DNA from 3 places in the Priestia sp. TRM10 genome. Region 2 is predicted to be linked to each of the others. Evidence: riboswitches for the same ligand, from Rfam matches in the RefSeq annotation. Region 2 holds a riboswitch; each other region holds the start of a gene.
The links. Region 2 has a riboswitch for cobalamin ahead of ACK3CR_RS23185 ((2Fe-2S) ferredoxin domain-containing protein). Riboswitches for the same ligand answer to the same signal wherever they lie in the genome.
Positions count from the first base shown of each region.

Region 1: it holds a riboswitch for cobalamin, as region 2 does, so the genes downstream of both, ACK3CR_RS00270 (HoxN/HupN/NixA family nickel/cobalt transporter) here and ACK3CR_RS23185 ((2Fe-2S) ferredoxin domain-containing protein) in region 2, are expected to answer to the same signal.
Region 3: it holds a riboswitch for cobalamin, as region 2 does, so the genes downstream of both, metE (5-methyltetrahydropteroyltriglutamate--homocysteine S-methyltransferase) here and ACK3CR_RS23185 ((2Fe-2S) ferredoxin domain-containing protein) in region 2, are expected to answer to the same signal.

Region 1 is NZ_JBJZOT010000002.1:42,241-46,446, forward strand. It holds gene ACK3CR_RS00260 (hypothetical protein) at 120-473, shown strand; gene ACK3CR_RS00265 (hypothetical protein) at 561-1,046, opposite strand; gene ACK3CR_RS00270 (HoxN/HupN/NixA family nickel/cobalt transporter) at 1,327-2,124, opposite strand; cobalamin riboswitch at 2,249-2,442, opposite strand; gene ACK3CR_RS00275 (pentapeptide repeat-containing protein) at 2,765-3,601, shown strand; gene ACK3CR_RS00280 (hypothetical protein) at 3,749-4,117, shown strand; gene ACK3CR_RS00285 (hypothetical protein) at 4,110-4,206, shown strand, end outside.
Region 2 is NZ_JBJZOT010000015.1:1,241,359-1,245,564, forward strand. It holds gene ACK3CR_RS23175 (sirohydrochlorin chelatase) at 1-603, opposite strand, end outside; gene cobJ (precorrin-3B C(17)-methyltransferase) at 625-2,262, opposite strand; gene ACK3CR_RS23185 ((2Fe-2S) ferredoxin domain-containing protein) at 2,316-2,690, opposite strand; cobalamin riboswitch at 2,833-3,019, opposite strand; gene ACK3CR_RS23190 (universal stress protein) at 3,282-3,698, opposite strand; gene gerE (spore germination transcription factor GerE) at 3,812-4,036, opposite strand; gene ACK3CR_RS23200 (acyl-CoA thioesterase) at 4,152-4,206, opposite strand, start outside.
Region 3 is NZ_JBJZOT010000015.1:439,221-443,426, reverse strand. It holds gene dacB (D-alanyl-D-alanine carboxypeptidase/D-alanyl-D-alanine endopeptidase) at 9-1,451, shown strand; cobalamin riboswitch at 1,554-1,733, shown strand; gene metE (5-methyltetrahydropteroyltriglutamate--homocysteine S-methyltransferase) at 1,882-4,143, shown strand; gene ACK3CR_RS18965 (GDSL-type esterase/lipase family protein) at 4,177-4,206, opposite strand, start outside.

The sequences.
Region 1 (4,206 bases), on a different contig from region 2:
CCTAGCTTGCTAAAGTTTGTTTCTGACTGTAAAGCATAACATATATAGTAGAGACAACAGATAAAAGCAACTTACATCACTTAGTAACAACGGATTACGGCAAATGTGGAGGAAAAATATTGAGATTTCCAGTTGTAAAGGAAGAGAAAACAAAAAACAGCTTCGATGAGACAGCAGCAATAGAATATTTAGATCATCCATATCCAAAAGTACAAGTGACGGCTCTTATCCAAATTGTAAAGGGTAACATATCCAATGCAGAAGTTATTTCTAAACTTATCGAGCTAAGCAAGTATAGAAATGAAGAGATTCACAAAATATTTGGAAAAGATACAATTGGTCACTATAGTATTGCGGCACTTCAAGTATTAAATACATATGAATCAACTAGAGCCTTTGAAGACATAATGAGTGAATTAGAAGAGAGAGAACAAAACATCATTAAAAGAATTGTTCAAAACTTCAATATGTAAGACCGTTTCGTTTCTATTAATATAGAAAATGGAAGTGAAAAAAGCAGTGAGAAGCTTTCGGTTTCTCACTGCTTTTTTAGGTATATTTTAGCTAATACCTTGCCATAAATAGAGAATAATAGAGCTTGAGAGAAGAAGAAAGCCAGATAGTGGCATACCTTGTGCTTCTTGTTTAAGTATCTTTTTTAGATGGTGTGCTTGTTCTGCTTGGTGCTCTCTATAGGAAAGAATAAGAGTGTTTAGCGGTTTGGTAATAATCGTAATATTAGCGTTTTCTCTTTCTATAATCTCTTGTGACTTAGAGAAGTTAACATTGAACATAATATAGCAGTTTCGAACAAATAAGCTTGTTTTCAAAGGAGTATAAATGAGGTAAGCGAGCACTAAGATGACACAGATAATAATGAGTCCTTCAATGATTGAAAGCTGGTGCTGAATCATAGCTAGAGCAGTGAATAGACTGCAAAATGTCCCGACGGCATTGCACGCAATATAAGGAGAGCTAAAGGTCTTACAGCAAATAATGAGAAGTCCTGCTAAAGCAAGTAAAATGATGACAAGATTCATATTCATAAATGACTCCTTCCTATTTATCTTCCTTTATGTGTATCATTACCCTAAATGAGTCCTCTATCTACATTATGTAAAGAGAAATTTTTTATTAAAGAGATAAAATAAGCTGAAAGAGAGAAACTGCCTGTAATAGAAAGACGATTAATAATCATATGTGGAAGAAAGATGCGTAAAATGAGAGAGTTTCTATCAAGTTTGTTTCTTATTACAAACTGACTTGTTTAAGTTGGAGAAAAAGAGAGCAAAGGATGTGTTGCTCTCTCAGATAAATTCACAGTTGTTACACGGATTGAACACTGTTGTTTGCTTTTTTAGCTTTGAAACGGACAAAAATAAACATTGAAAGAAGAAATAGAAAAAGGATAACGCCAACAATCTCAAAGTCTATTTCTGCCCATGGATTGAAGAATGTAAAAGCAAGATAGAAAGAAACGCTGTAGGCGAGTACAACAATGACCCAGCCCATAAGGCGTGAAGCCGCTTGACCAAATTCACTTGAGTCTTTGACCATCTTGTGTACAACAAAAGAATCAATTGTATCTGTAATCATCATGCCAACCATAAAAACTAGACCTAATAATAAGGGAGTATATGAGCTTGAATTGCCCGCAGCTAATGTCCATACAGCTGTTTGACTCACCGTTTCGGCTGCTAGGGCAAAGAGAGCACCAATCAGAATAATAAGAAGCGGATTTGTTGTTCCTTTTGCAAGTTTTGGGATGAATTTCCCTTTTAACCCACTAAGCTGAAATTCTTCCTTACTACCTCTTGTTCGAATTAAATTGTACGTATTTAATGTACCAATTAAAAATAAAGATAAAATAGAGACCCATGAAGCAAAGATGTCAAAGGATGATGGGAACGTAAAGTTACTCATCACCATTCCTAAAACTCCAGCAGTTAATGCGACAACGCCCCCGTGTCCAAACGAAAATAATGTACCAACCCATCTTGAGAAAGGACTTTTCATCCTCCAGTTGTACCTTGTTTGACCATCAATGAAAGCTAAATGGTCTGCATCAAGCCCATGCCTTAATCCTAAAACAAATACAAATGCAAAAAGTGATAAACCTTCCAATTTTGTAGCCTCCTTTAATAAAAAATCCTCAACCATTTCTAGGGTTGAGGGAAATATGTATAACAAATAAGCAGCATAAATAAACAATGCTGAATATGTATACACTACTCTCTTTCCTAGAAGATCCTAGCGTACAGATTAGGTAGGTATCCTGGCTCTGAAATCATCATTTTTTGCCGCCTTCCCTAACAGAGTTGTTAAGTGGCATCTGGCGAAAAACTCCTTCATAACAGTGGCTGGACCGCCCAAGATTTTCACTTGGTTCCCTGTTACCTCCTCCTTTTAAAAAGTAAGAGCCCCTAAACTGCGGGTTAATTATCGTTTTCATATGCTTTTTTTGGTAGTATACCATATTTTTGTAAAAGTTAAATCCTCCAAACGAATCTTTTCTTTTTAAAGGTCTAGCATACTTCTACACTACTGATACTATGGATAGAAAGGAAGAAAGGATGATAATCGATAAAAAACGTCCTCATTATTCAAAGAAATTCAAATTCTTATTAAATAGTTAGAAAACATTCATCACCTTGGTTAACAAGAAATATAAACAGAGTGGAAATCTAATTTACAAATCTCTTCCTTTTTTACCTCATTCCTTTTAATATGAATATAGCGGGATTAAAAAAGGGATGGGATAAAAGTGTCAATTGAATTAGAAAATAAAGTAGAAGTTCAAAAAGCATTGAATTCAGACTGTACAAGCTGTTTTGGTTTATGCTGTGTTGCATTGCCATATGCAAAGTCAGCTGATTTTGCTTTTGATAAAGATGGAGGAACACCTTGCCAGAATTTGCAAGATAACTACTTGTGCGGCATTCATGATAACTTAATGAAGGAAGGCTTTCGCGGTTGTGTTGCTTATGAATGTTTTGGAGCAGGTCAAAAAGTATCTAGAATTATATATAAGAGGAAAGAATGGAAAGAAAATAAACAATATGCTGAACAAATGTTTAGCGTCTATCCGATTGTTCAGCAACTTCACGAAATGCTTTCCTACTTATATGAAGCAATGGGCTATAGGGAAACAAAATTTATTCATGCTGAGCTAAGAGAGATGTTCAGAGAAACGGAAAAGATGACAGAACAATCTCCAGAAGAAATTTTACATATAGATGTTGCAGGGCATAGAGCAAAAGTAAATACACTGCTTTTACAAACAAGTGAATTAGTCCGCCCGCACATCACTCATAAGAAAAAACGAAAGTATAGCAGTGATTATATAGGGGCTAAGCTTAGGAAAGCAAAGCTTAAAGGGGAGAATCTAAGAGGGGCACTCCTTATTGCAGCAGATCTTAGAGAAGCAGATCTTCGTTTTACAGATTTGATTGGAGCAGACTTTAGGGATGCAGATCTTAGCGGGGCAGATTTGACGGGAAGTCTTTTTCTTACTCAAGCACAAGTAAACGCAGCAAAGGGAAATAGTTATACAAAGTTGCCACCGTCATTAAAAATACCAGCTCATTGGCAAAAAGCGTAAGAACTTCTAAAAGTTCTTACGCTTTTTTATTTTAATAGCTTGTAGAGAAGGGGGAAAAGGGGATAGGAGGACTTTTTATATAAAAATGTGACAAGTATTAAAAAAATTTCATAGAGTATAGAAGCTAGAATAGAAATGAGGCATGCTATGGAAAAACGAAATGTTTTTATTGAAATGTTTTTAATTCTTATTACAGCGTGGTGGTCTATGGTTCTAGTAGTAAATGACAAGTTGTTTCATAACCGCCCTGAATTTTTTTATACGTTTCAGGAAATTGGTAATGAAGCAGAGTGGGCAAGTATCTTTATTTTAAGTTTGATTTCCCTCATTCTTGGACTCGTATGGAGAAAAGCGTGGATGCGTAAAATATCACTGCTTTCATCAACGTTTCTGTATGGAATGATGGCAGCGGGATTTATTCTAGCAAAGCAACCCTTAAACACGGGAGTAGGCGTTTATTTTGCAATAGCTCTCCTTGCTTTATGGGGAACAAGAGATGTGAAGGAAGATGAATAAGATTGAGTCATTAACGGAAAGTGTTGCAAAACTTGAAAATCGAATGAGTGAAAAAGATAAAGAAATTACGGCGCTTACGATTCAGAAAG
Region 2 (4,206 bases):
TGTAAAAAGGAAGTATGGAAGCACAACAATCTTCTTTGCTCCAAGCTTAATACAGCGTTCTACTCCTTGTTCAATCAAAGGATCTGTTACACCCATAAAGGATGTTTCAACAAGTTTATAGTTTGTTTTCTCCCAAAGAAGACGCGTAATTTTATAAAGCTCACTGTTCGCGTCAGCATCGCTTCCACCGCGCCCAAGTAAGATAATTGCTGTTTCTTCTCCAGGACTTTCTAAATTTTCCCCAGACTCTTTTAATCTTGTATTTAAAATTTCAAACGTTTCTTCATGAATACCAATTGGTCTGCCATATGTAAATTTCGTGTTGGGATACTTTTCTTTTGCTTCATCAATTGCTCCTGGAATGTGAATTTTAGAATGGCCAGCAGGAAGAAGCATAATTGGAATTAAAATAACATGATGCGCCCCTTTTTCTATACAGGTATCAATTCCATCTGCAATTGTTGGGCGTTCAAATTCTAAGAAGCTTGTTTCTACTAACAACGTCTCTGGCAAAAGAGTCCTCATTTTCTCTACAAATTGACGTACTTCTTCATTTCCTTCAAAGTCACGGCTTCCGTGTCCAATAAATAATACAGCTTCCATTTGTTTTCCCCCTCTATTTTCCTAGTCTCCACAAGGAGCTGGCTCAATTTTAATTTTGGGTGTTACATCTTGATAAATAAAACCACCGACTTCTTTTACACGTTTAAAGAATTTAAAGAACGACTCATTAGGATGCCCCTTTTCTCTATACTCATCAACAATTCCTTCAACAACATCAACAATCTTTTCAGGAGAAATTCCTTCTGCAACAGGCTGTCCAGAATGTGCTGATCGGCCTACTGTTTTCGCTCCAAGAAACAAATCAAACTTTCCTTTTCGATATACAATTCCGATATCATCTTGTACAGCTCTGTAGCAAGCCATACCACAGCCGTTGAACCCGATTTTTGTAACTTTTGGCATATTCGCTCCGCCAAGTCTTTCTTGAAGTTCTTCTGCATATGGAATGGAATCTTTTTTCTCTCCATCGCAGAAGTCACACGCCTTCATTGTTAAAACGTCTCCAACAGGAGCAAGGAGTAGACCTACTTCGCTAAGTCTCTTTGTTACTTTTTCTGGTTCAGCAGTCGGTACTTCAAGACGAATTTGATGATCTGGTGTATATTCAATTGACCCTTTTTCGCCTGCAACTTCAGCAATTGTGGTGAGCTGAACTGGTGTAAACTTTTTACTTACAAGCCCTGGGCTTACAGCAAGTTCGAAGATGGATTCCATCTTAGCCGTTACTTTTTCAAATGTTGTTTGCTCTTCTTTTCCTGTCACAAGACTAAGAGCTTTCTCCGCAATTTCTCTTGAAGAAATTTTCTCTACTTCTTTAACTTTCTCAACTTTTTCTGCTTCCTTCTCTTCTACTGCTGGTGCTGCTTCTTCTTGGGAAAGTGCCCATGGCTCTGCCTCTTTTTTCAAACGTTGATGAGGTTTTAGCGGCTGTTTTGTTTCATTTAGCGTATATTTACGTTGATAGCCACGTGGGGTAATCATCAAATCATCATAGAGAAATGTTGAAGAGTTTCCAATAATAACAGTTGTTAGCATTCCAATTTCATGTTCAAGCATCTCTTTTAAATTGGTAATTACAATATTCTGACGGTCTCGATATGCGCTTTTCACAAGGCCAACAGGAGTATCTGGTGATCTATATTGAAGCAGGATACGCTGGGCTTCCTCAATTTGACGGGTTCTTCTTCCGCTTTTCGGGTTATAAAGAGCAATAACAAAATCAGCAGATGCCGCAGCTTCAATCCTTTTTTCAATAAGTGTCCATGGTGTTAAATGGTCGCTTAGGCTTATTGTGCACGCATCATGCATAACAGGGGCTCCTAATAATGAAGCACAAGAGTTAATCGCAGAGATACCAGGAATAATTTCAATTTCCACTCCGTCTTTTCTTGACCAACCTTTTTCAACAAGCACTTCATACACAAGACCAGCCATTCCGTATACTCCCGCATCTCCACTCGAGATCACAGCTACTTTTTTCCCTTGCTCAGCTTGCTTCACTGCTTCTTGGGCTCTTGTCACTTCCTCAGTCATTCCAGTACTAATAACCTGTTGATTTGACAACAACCCTTGGATAAGTTCCACATATGTTTTATAGCCAATAATCATGTCACTTTCTTGAAGTGCCTCTTTCGCTCGCTCTGTAATATGTTCAAAATTTCCTGGCCCAAATCCGACGATAAGCAATTTACCACTCATATTTTTTCCTCCTACCACAAGTTTTTCGAATGATGTGATTCTTTCGAAAACAGTTATTTCACTTTCTCTTTTGAAATTCCTTTTGGTGATGAGGAATTTTCAGGAGCTTTAAATCCTTCCTCATATGTGTAGATGATAGAGTTTTCAAGCTTATTCCCATCTAAGAGATGCTCTCTTACCATCTCTCTTCCAAGCTCTGGTGTCATTTCTTTATACCAAACTCCTTCAGGGTATACAATTGCTACACATCCATCTTTACATCGCCCATTACATCGCGTTCTTGTTGTATGAATTTGAGCATCCGCCCCAAGCTTTTCAATTTCATCTCGAACAGCAACCGTTACTTCTTCTCCGCCCTTTTTCATACACGTTCCACCATTACAAATTAAGACATGGTGCTTTGTTTCATTTAAATTCCACGTTGTCATCCATACCAACTCCCTCGTTAAAATCGTTTTCTCAAAAAATGCATAAAAAAAACACCTCTACGAGAAAGAGATGTAAAATGCATACCTGTACACGAGTTTGCACAATGGATTAGCACTTCTTCCTATGTCCCGTAGGTTTCAAATGAAGCAAACAGCTAAGGCAGGTCTCCTGACTCAAGGTAATCGTTCTACTACGTCTTCCCAAAAAAATTCAGTGACACGTTGTAATAGAACTCCCTTTTACAGTGGCGGGCACCGTGCCAGATTTTCACTGGCTTCCCTTTTCAACATAGGCTTTAAAGCTATGTACCTTCCTGTTTACAATATGAAATTGTCTTTAAAATGAAAGAAGAACTCTCCCTAGCAAAACATACATAGTGGAACCACTATCTCATCCCAAACAAACTTAGCTGTGATGATGACTCCCCTTATGTGCAGTATGCTAGGATAGTTCTCTATCTGCTACTTTTTTGATTTATGTAAAAATTTTTTCTTGTATGAGTTTTCTAATTAACTACAATGATAGAGGAAGTTGGCTCATTTTTCAATAAAGAATTCAAATGAAGAGTAGGAGAAGCCTCATCCCTTCTTTTATTTCACAAGGAGAACGGAACAGGAGGCTTTCTCTATTATTCTAGAACTAACGCTACCAAGCACTACTTTTTGAAATCTATTAAATCCTCTACTTCCTACCACAATAAGTTCAATATTGTTCTCATTTGCATGACGAATAATTTCTTCAGCAGGATTTCCAACTCTAAAATGAACCTTATGAGTAATGTTATACTTTGCAGCCATAGTATCAATTTCACGAAGAAATTCTTGCCTGTCTTCTAGCTTGTTTAAATTAGAGCGTTTATACCAATATGTTTTAGTTTTATCATCCCCTTCTTTCACATGAAGAATTTGCAGTGGTGTACGATAACAAGAAGCAATAGAAAATGCTTTCTCAAGCGCTTCTTTTGCCTGTTTTGAGCCATCTACGGCTGCAAGAATTTTATTGTACATTTCTTTCTCCCCCTATATTTCTTTATTTTTCTACTTCCCTTTTTTGACTGTGATAATCTTTCATTTCGCTAGAAAACAAAACCGACTATCTTTTACTGATAGTCGGCCACATGTTATAACTCGAGTTCTCCCATGCGAAGAAGTTCAACGACAGCTTGAGAACGCCCTTTAACGCCAAGCTTTTGCATTGCGTTAGAAATATGATTGCGAACCGTCTTTTCACTAATAAACAGCTCACTTGCGATCTCTTTCGTTGTTTTGTCCTGTACTAGAAGTTCAAAAACCTCTCGTTCTCTCTTTGTAAGTAACGGTTTAGGTGGAAATTCTTTATCCTTCAATGTAACCCTCCTTGCCTGATCCAGAGTCGAACTATCGGATGGGTGTAAGTTAGTCACGATATACTATGTAAAAAAGGATAAAGCGGTTCCTAGAATTCGCAAGTTATGCTATATTTTATTCACTTTTTTTCGATTGATAAGGTTTTAATTTCTCAAGTTGCTCCTCTGTC
Region 3 (4,206 bases), 800 kb from region 2:
GGAAGGATATGAAAAAATGGTGTGGAATTTTGGTGATGTTCGTATTAATCATAATACAGGCCGTTAATGTGTCAGCGGAGGGGGCGAGTACATTAAAAACAAAAATGGAACAAGTGTTACAACATAAAGATTTAAAGGGTGCGATAAGTTCAATCAGTATAAAAGAGGCCAAAAGCGGAGAAGTACTGTATGAAAAGAACAGCTCAGTTCGAATGAAAATTGCGTCCAATATGAAACTCTTTACAGGGGCAGCAGCGCTTGAAACATTAGGTGAGGAGTATAAGTTTCACACAGAGATTTGGCATGATGGAAAAGTGAGAAATGGTGTGTTAAAAGGGAATCTTTATTTAAAAGGAAAAGGAGATCCAACTCTTGGATTAAAAGAGTTACAGCAGTTTTCAGCTCTATTACACGAAAAAGGAATCAAAAAAATTTCGGGAAATATTATTGGAGATGAAACGTGGTATGACGATGTTCGGCTTTCAGAAGATATGATTTGGAAAGACGAATCATATGCGTACGGAGCTCAAATATCAGCGTTGACGTTCTCTCCTGATCATCGCTATGAAGCGGGAACAGTTATAGTAGAGACAACACCGACCAAAAATGGTAAGAAAGCTCACATCTCTATATTACCTAAAACGGACTACGTAAAAGTGATGAATGAAACTAAAACAGGAAAAGGAGAAACAGATTTAGAAATTGTCAGAAAACGGAATGAAAATGTTATTGTAGTAAAAGGAATCATCAAGGAGGGAGAGGAACCTGCTCAAACAGCCATTGCCGTCGAGGACCCTGCTTTGTATACGACTTCTTTATTTAAAGACGTCTTAGAGAAGAACGGAATAAAAGTAACAGGAAAAGTGAAGAAAGAAGAAACACCTCAAAAAGCTCAGTTGATGGAAGTAAAGGAATCTCCTCCACTTGGGGAAATTTTTATTCCGTATATGAAATTGAGTAATAATACAATTGCAGAAATTTTTGTGAAAGAAATGGGAAAAGTACAGTATGGTGAAGGAAGCTTTGAAGCTGGTTTAGCTTCTTTAAAACAAACGCTTTCTGAGATGAATGTCAATGTAGACAATATGATGATTCGAGATGGTTCAGGCATATCACATGTGAACGGAGTGCCAACAGACGAAATTTCTTCTCTTCTTTTTCATGCTAGGCAAAAACCTTGGTACGACAATTTTTATGAATCTTTGCCTTTAGCAGGAGATCCGGATGAATTGATAGGGGGAACGCTCGATGAACGGATGAGAGGGACTGTTGCAGAAGGAAATGTAAGAGCCAAAACAGGATCTATTACAGGCGCTAGCTCTCTTTCCGGATATGTAACAACAGCAGCTGGAGAGGAACTTATCTTCTCAATCGTTTTTAATGCTTTTCTAGAAGAAGATGTAAAAGATATCGAAGACGAAATTGCGGTTATGTTAGCTTCTCTAAAATAATAAAAAATTAGATCAAAAATGAATAATCTGAAAAATAGTCTTGCACAAAGGGGAAAATCGCGTTATTCTTATTAACAATTCCTCAGTCGAGGAGACTAATTTTATAATGTCCATGCAAGAGGTGCTGTACATACGCTGCAGCTTAAAAGGGAAGAGCGGTGAGAAGCCGCCACGGTCGCGCCACTGTGAAGGGGAGTTTCTATCATAGCCACTGCGAAAGCGGGAAGGGATAGAAGAACGATGAACCTAAGTCAGGAGACCTGCCACTTGTTTGCGCTTTATACCTACGCGTTCATAGGGAGGAGTGAAGGTTTATGTTGAATAGATGGATCCGTTTCAACAGTTCTTAAAGTCGCCTTCTAACTCTCTTTTTTGAAAAAAAGGGAGTTTTTTTGATAGCTAAAAAGACAATAGAGACGGAGGAAAAAACATGACAGTATACAGTTCAAATATTGGATATCCAAGAATCGGAGAAAAAAGAGAATGGAAGAAAGCGCTAGAGAGTTTTTGGGAAGGAACGTTTGAAGAAAAAGAGTTTAAAGAAGAACTAGACCGCTTATTTTTAGAAGGAATTCGCGTGCAAAAGGAAGCGGGAATCACGCATATTCCTGTTGGTGATTTTAGTTTATATGATCATATCTTAGATTTATTATGGACGTTTGATCTTGTGCCAGATCGGTTCAAAAATACAAATAAAACACCGCTTGAAACGTATTACAGCATGGCTCGTGGAACAGACGGGGCGGAAGCAATGACAATGACAAAATGGTTCAATACGAACTATCACTATATTGTGCCAGAGTTTGAGAATGTTACGCCTTCTTTAAAAGAAAATCGATTTTTAGATTATTGGAAAAAAGCAAAACAGAAGCTTGGTGTAAATGGAAAAGTAACTCTTGTAGGGCCAGCAACGCTCGTTCTTCTTGGGAAAGGATATAAAGAAACCGAAAAAGCATCATGGATTCAGCGTCTTATCCCGCTTTATCAACAGCTTTTGCAACAATTAGATGAGGAAGGAGTAGAGTGGGTCAGCTTAGAAGAACCAATTTTTACATCCCCATTAGATCAGGAAGTATGGAAAGTGATTGAAAACGGATATGCTGAAATAGCGAAGAGCTGCAAAAATACGAAGTTGCTTCTTCAAACATACTATGAAGCTGTTTTTGATTATAAAAAGGTTCTATCACTCCCTGTAGATGGCTTTGGACTTGATTTTATTCATGATAAAGGGGAAACAAAAGAACAGCTGAAAAAATGGGGCTTTCCAAAAGGAAAAGTATTAGCAGCAGGAGTTATTGATGGACGAAATGTATGGAAGGCTAATTTAACAGAAACGAGTGCTGAAGTTAAAGAGCTTCTAAATTTAATCGATGGTGATCTTTGGGTACAGCCTTCATCAAGCTTACTACATGTTCCTGTTACAGCCGAGAATGAAAGTCTTCCGAGCTTTTTAGAAGGAGCGCTAAGTTTCGCTAAGGAAAAGTTAGGAGAACTAAAAGCGTTAGAAAGAGGAATTGAGAACAATACATCGTTTAAAGATTATGATAAAAGCTTTGAAGCTTTCGTTGCAGCACCATTGCGTCATAATCATAAAGTTCAAGAAGAAATTAAGGAGCTTGCACAACTTAAGGCAACGCGTCCACCGTATGAGATAAGAGCGAAGAAACAGCAGGAAAAGTTAAAGCTACCGCTTTTACCAACAACAACGATTGGAAGTATGCCTCAAACAAAAGAAGTGAGAAGCACACGTTTAAAATGGCGGAAGAAACAAATTACAGACGCACAATATGAGCAGTTTATTCAAGAAATGACATCCCGCTGGATCGAAATTCAAGAGGACCTTGGATTAGACGTTCTCGTGCACGGAGAGTTTGAGCGTACAGACATGGTCGAATATTTCGGTGAAAAGCTGGACGGTATGGAAGTAACAAAGTTTGGTTGGGTGCAGTCTTACGGTTCACGTTGCGTAAAACCACCTCTTATTTACGGAGATGTATCGCTTAAAGAGCCAATGACTGTGAAAGAAAGCGTATATGCTCAAAGTTTAACAAATAAGCCTGTAAAAGGGATGCTAACAGGTCCTGTTACCATTTTAAACTGGTCTTTCCCTCGTCATGACGAGTCAAAAGAAGTGGTGATGAATCAAATCGGTCTTGCTATCCGTCAGGAAGTATTAGCATTAGAAGACGCAGGAATAGCTATTATTCAGATTGATGAACCTGCCCTTCGAGAAGGCCTTCCATTGCGAGAAGAAGAGAAGGAAGGGTATCTAAAAGCTGCTGCATATGCATTCAGACTTTCTGCTTACGGTGTGAAAGATGAAACGCAAATTCATACTCATATGTGTTATTCTAATTTTAATGAAATTATGAATACAATTGATGACCTTGATGCAGATGTGATTTCAATTGAAACATCACGCAGTCATGGCCGTCTGCTTCAAGCATTTGAAGATTTTCATTATGAAAAAGAAATTGGGCTTGGCGTATATGATATTCATAGCCCGCAAATTCCAAATGAAGAGGATATTATCTCAAACATTAGAGCTTCTCTACGTGTATTAGATGAAAAACAATTTTGGGTTAACCCAGATTGTGGTCTAAAAACGCGTAAAGAGGAAGAAGCGATAAAATCACTCCAAGTCCTTGTTGAAGCAACAAAGAAATATCGTGCAAGTCTAATAGAAGCTTAATAAAAAAGCACCGTTCCTCTGAACGGTGCTTTTTTATTGGAGGAATCTTTCTGAAAAATGGAT